One region of the Microbacterium sp. Bi128 genome, then DNA from elsewhere that is predicted to be linked to it. Evidence: riboswitches for the same ligand, from Rfam matches in the RefSeq annotation. Region 1 holds a riboswitch; the other holds the start of a gene.
The links. Region 1 has a riboswitch for thiamine pyrophosphate ahead of LQV45_RS16400 (ECF transporter S component). Riboswitches for the same ligand answer to the same signal wherever they lie in the genome.
Positions count from the first base shown of each region.

Region 2: linked by a shared signal. The riboswitch ahead of LQV45_RS16965 (bifunctional hydroxymethylpyrimidine kinase/phosphomethylpyrimidine kinase) and the one ahead of LQV45_RS16400 (ECF transporter S component) in region 1 are both predicted to bind thiamine pyrophosphate.

Region 1 covers NZ_CAKKMM010000257.1:2,353-4,547, forward strand. Annotated here, with positions in the region: gene LQV45_RS16395 (heme-degrading domain-containing protein) at 1-455, opposite strand, end outside; TPP riboswitch at 643-786, shown strand; gene LQV45_RS16400 (ECF transporter S component) at 853-1,500, shown strand; gene LQV45_RS16405 (ABC transporter ATP-binding protein) at 1,529-2,195, shown strand, end outside.
Region 2 covers NZ_CAKKMM010000278.1:22-2,216, reverse strand. Annotated here, with positions in the region: gene LQV45_RS16965 (bifunctional hydroxymethylpyrimidine kinase/phosphomethylpyrimidine kinase) at 1-937, opposite strand, end outside; TPP riboswitch at 1,007-1,104, opposite strand; partial or broken gene LQV45_RS16960 (ribonuclease E/G) at 1,253-2,195, opposite strand, start outside.

The DNA.
Region 1 (2,195 bases):
ACGGCGCCCGTGCCGCGCACGTAAATGGGAAACGCCCCGCCGTGGGCGGCGAACTCCGACTGATCCCACCAGGCGTTGTCCTCGATCCTTCCGCCGGCAGCGCGGGCCCGGAGGCCCACCAGCAGGGACGGGACCTCGTACCGCATGGCGGCGCGCTTTTTGGCGTTGATCCAGCGCTCATTGTCCGGTGTGGCGCCGTCCAGCGCGGCGTGGAAGAGCACCTGCTCGCCTTTGGTGATGTCGACGGCGATGGGCAGCGAGCGTTGCCTGCCCAGCTCGACAAGGAGGAGCCCGAGGTCCAGGGCGTCATCCTTGCTGAACGACGCGAACTGGAGCGCCTCTATCTCGGCCAGCACGCGGCCAATGAGCGCCGCCAGGGAACCCCGCGGCTGCGGCTCATTGGAGTCGGGATCGTATTCCCCGGAGGGATCTTGGGTGACCGGTGTGTGCGACAAAATATTCCAGCTTTCCGGTGGGTGACGAGGCCGCCCGCTGGCGGGTCCGGGGGTCCGGCACGACGACTCTACCAAGAGGGTTTTCCGGGCCGCCGGGACTGCCGCCGTCCGGTCCACGATTGTGACGGCACACCACTGAAATCCCGGCCGTCCGGGTGTAAACTGAGCCAGCCCACAAGGGCGAAAATAATTACGACAGGGGAGCGCCGCCGTCGGGCATCGCCGGAACAATCCGGGGAAACCTTTGGTGGGCGCTGAGAGTGCGGACAGCCGCAGACCCTCGAACCTGATCCGGTTAGTACCGGCGCAAGGGAGTCGAGTTCTCAGGATGCGCGGAGGGCGGCGGAAGCCGAGACCGGCCGGCGCACCCTCCCCTCCTGTTCCTCAGGAGGACGACATGACAGATATTTCAGCACAGCATGGTTCCGCCAGCCGTTCATCCGCCCGGCGCAACTACAGCTGGCGCGTGGTGGACATTGTGGTGGCCGCGTTGATCGCCGTTGCCGGCGGCGTCATTTTCTGGGCCTGGTCCCAGGGCGCGAACCTGATCTCGACTCCGGTCAACGCGGTCTACCCGCCGTTGAGCGGACTCTACGCCGGCGGCTGGATGATCCCGGCAGTGCTGGGCATGCTCATCATCCGCAAGCCGGGCGCCGCGCTCTTCTGCGAAACCGTCGCGGCCACCGGCGAGCTCATCATGGGTTCGCAGTACGGCACCACGGTGCTGATCTCCGGCATCCTGCAGGGCCTCGGCGCCGAACTGGTCTTCGCGGCCTTCCTCTACAAGAAGTTCAACCTGCCCGTCTCCGTGCTGGCCGGCGCCGGCGCGGGCCTCTTCTGCGGCCTGAACGATTCCTTCCTGCCGTGGGGCTGGAACATCGCCTACGAAGCCGGCGACAAGCTCGCCTACATCGTCTTCACCACGATCTCCGGCGCAGTGATTGCCGGCGGACTGGCCTGGCTCGCCACCCGCGGCCTGGCGAAAACCGGAGTGCTGGGCTCCTTTGCCTCCCGCAAGGCCGCCACGGAGCCCGTCTTCTCCTGAGCCCCGTCGCTGAATCCTGCAGAGAATCATGAGATCTTCACCGGGCGTCCGGCCGGCCGCCGTCACGGCCCGCGGCTGGGGCTGGCGGCATGCCGGACGAACCAGGCCCGCCGTCAGCGGCCTTGACCTGGACATCCAGCCGGGGGAGCGCGTGCTCCTGCTGGGGCCCTCCGGCGCCGGCAAGTCGACGCTGCTCCACGCCCTGGCCGGCGTTCTGGGCGACGGCGCGGCCGGCGACTCCGGGGACTCCGGCGACTCCGGCGACGCCGAAGATGCAGACGAGACCGGCAGCCTCCTGATCGACGGTGCCGCGCCACGGGCGCAGCGCGGCCGCGCCGGGCTGGTGCAGCAGGACCCGGAAACGCAGGTGGTGCTCTCCCGCCTCGGCGACGACGTCGCCTTCGGGGCGGAGAACCTCGCCGTCCCGGCGGCGGAGATCTGGCCGCGGGTGCACGAGGCCCTCGACGACGTCGGGCTGGGACAGCTGCCGCTGGACCACCCGACGGCGGCCCTCTCCGGCGGCCAAAAGCAACGGCTCGCGCTCGCCGGGATCCTCGCGATGCGGCCAGGGCTGCTGCTGCTCGACGAGCCGACCGCCAACCTCGACCCCGCGGGCGTCCTGGAGGTCCGCGACGCTGTGGGCCGCTGCCTGGACAAGACAGGCGCCACGCTGGTGGTCGTGGAGCACCGGGTGG
Region 2 (2,195 bases), on a different contig from region 1:
CCGCGGCTCCTGCGCGCAGGGCTGCGGCGAACTCCCCCGCCGCCGGACCCTGCCTGCCCTGGAGGTGCTGCAGGTGGTGGAAGTGGTGGACCGGGCCGTTGCCGGAGCCGACGTCCAGGGCCGAGGCTTCGCGGAGCGCGCCCAGCAGCCACGGCTTGACTTCGCGCAGCGTCGCTTCCCAGTCCCCCACCCGGGCCTGCACGGTGGCCATGGCCGAGGACAGGGAGCATCCGGTGCCGTGGCTGTTGCGCGTCGCGATCCGCTCCCCCGGCACCACCACCGTTTCCTGGCCGAGCAGGCCGCCGGTGTTGACCAGGGCATCCGGGCAGCCGGTGCCGGCGCCGTGGCCGTCGACGTCGTGGGCATCGGCGTCGTGGGCATGCCCGTCCCCCGGCCCGGCGCCCTGGAGGTGTCCGCCCTTAACCAGGACGGTGGTGCCGGTCAGGGCGGCCAGCCGCTTGCCCTGCGCCAGGGCCTCGGACCACTCGGCAGCGACGGGTTCCTTGAGCAGGATGGCGAGTTCGGCGAGGTTGGGCGTGATGAGGTCCGCCAGCGGCAGGAGGGCCTGCAGGGCGGCCTCGGCCGATTCCTGCAGGAGCCGGTCACCGCTGGTGGCGACCATCACCGGGTCCAGGACCACGACGGCGGGGCGCACCTTTTCCAGCCAGCCGCGGACGGCGTCGATCACGGCGGCGTCACCGAGCATGCCGATCTTGACGGCGTCGATGCCGATGTCGTCGCTGATGGCGTCCAGCTGCGCCGTGAGGAACGCCGCCGGGGGGACGTGGACGGCGCGCACGCCCTGCGTGTTCTGCGCTGTCAGGGCGGTGATGGCGGCCATGCCGTAGCCGCCGTTCGCCGCGATGCTCTTCAGGTCGGCCTGGATTCCGGCCCCGCCGGAGGGATCGGAGCCGGCGATGGCCAGCACGCGGGGAATGCGCGGCGGGGCCGGCAGAGACTCGTTGTGCAGAAAATTGGGCGGGAGGAACTCGGACGGATTCGATCTCGCGGACAAGGAAGACATCCCTTCGCCGGTGCTAACCGGACAGGTTCAACGGGTCTGGATCTCAGCCGGCCCGGTGCCCGGCACCCCGTGTCAGTGTTCCAGCCTAGCCCTTGCCACCCGGAGGACCCGTTAACGCACGAGCGGGCCCGGGCCCGGGCGGACGTATGTTACGTCTGCCCTGACCCGGACCCGCAGCCCGACCAGTCGAAATAATGACCGGACGGGGACGTGGTCAGTCGCGGAGGACTACAGCTCCGACGCCGGCACGCCGACGCCGAGGATGATCGGCTCGTTGCCGGCCGGGATGGACGCAGGCCCGGCCGCGGCGGGAGCCTTGGCCTCGTGGACCGATCCGGCCGTGGCCGGCCGGGTTGCCTCGCGGTGCTCCACGGAGGTTTCGTTGGCTGCGCCCTGGGCGCGGCTGGCACTCCGGTTGCGGCGCCCGCGGCGGCCGCGCAGCGTCGTGGTGTCAGCTGTGCGTGACGCCGGCGCCTCCGTAGCGCGGACGGCCGACGGCGCCTCGGGCGCCGTGGCTTCCGGTGCGGCAACAGCTGCTGCCTGACCGGCCGCCAGGCCGGCGGCCTGATCCGGCTTGCCGGCCTCGGCTTCGCCCAGGTTTGCGAAGGCCTCGGTCAGCAGGTCCAGGGTCAGGGCCGGTGACGGCGCGTCCTCCGCGTGCTCGACGAAGGGTAGGGCCACCTGCTCGCCGCCAAACGTCAGCACCGTTGCGGGGCGGCCGGCTGCCTCGTCGGCGGCTGCGAGCTGCGTGACGGCGTCGACGGCGGCCTGGCGGGCCCCGGCGTCGCTGGCTGCGGCTGCCTCCCCGTCGTGCAGGTGCGCGGCGTGCGCTGCGGCAGCGATGTTGGCCAGCGCGGCACGGGTGGCCTCGGCCTTGGCGTGGCGTTCGGCCTCAGTGGGCTCGGCGTGGACGGGCGCGGGTGCGGCCGGCGCGGTCTCTCCGCCCTGGCCTCCGCGACCGCGGCGACGGCTCTTGCGTTCCGGGCGGGCAGCAGGCTGCGCCTCGGTGCGCGGCACATAGTGCTCCGCGGCGACCGTGTTGGCGCGGCGGTGCTCCACCGGCTCGTCGTGGGTGACGATGCCGCGGCCCGCACATGTTTCGCACTGTTCGCCGAAGACTTCCAGCAGCCCCGTGCCCATCCGCTTGCGGGTCATCTGCACGCGTCCCAGC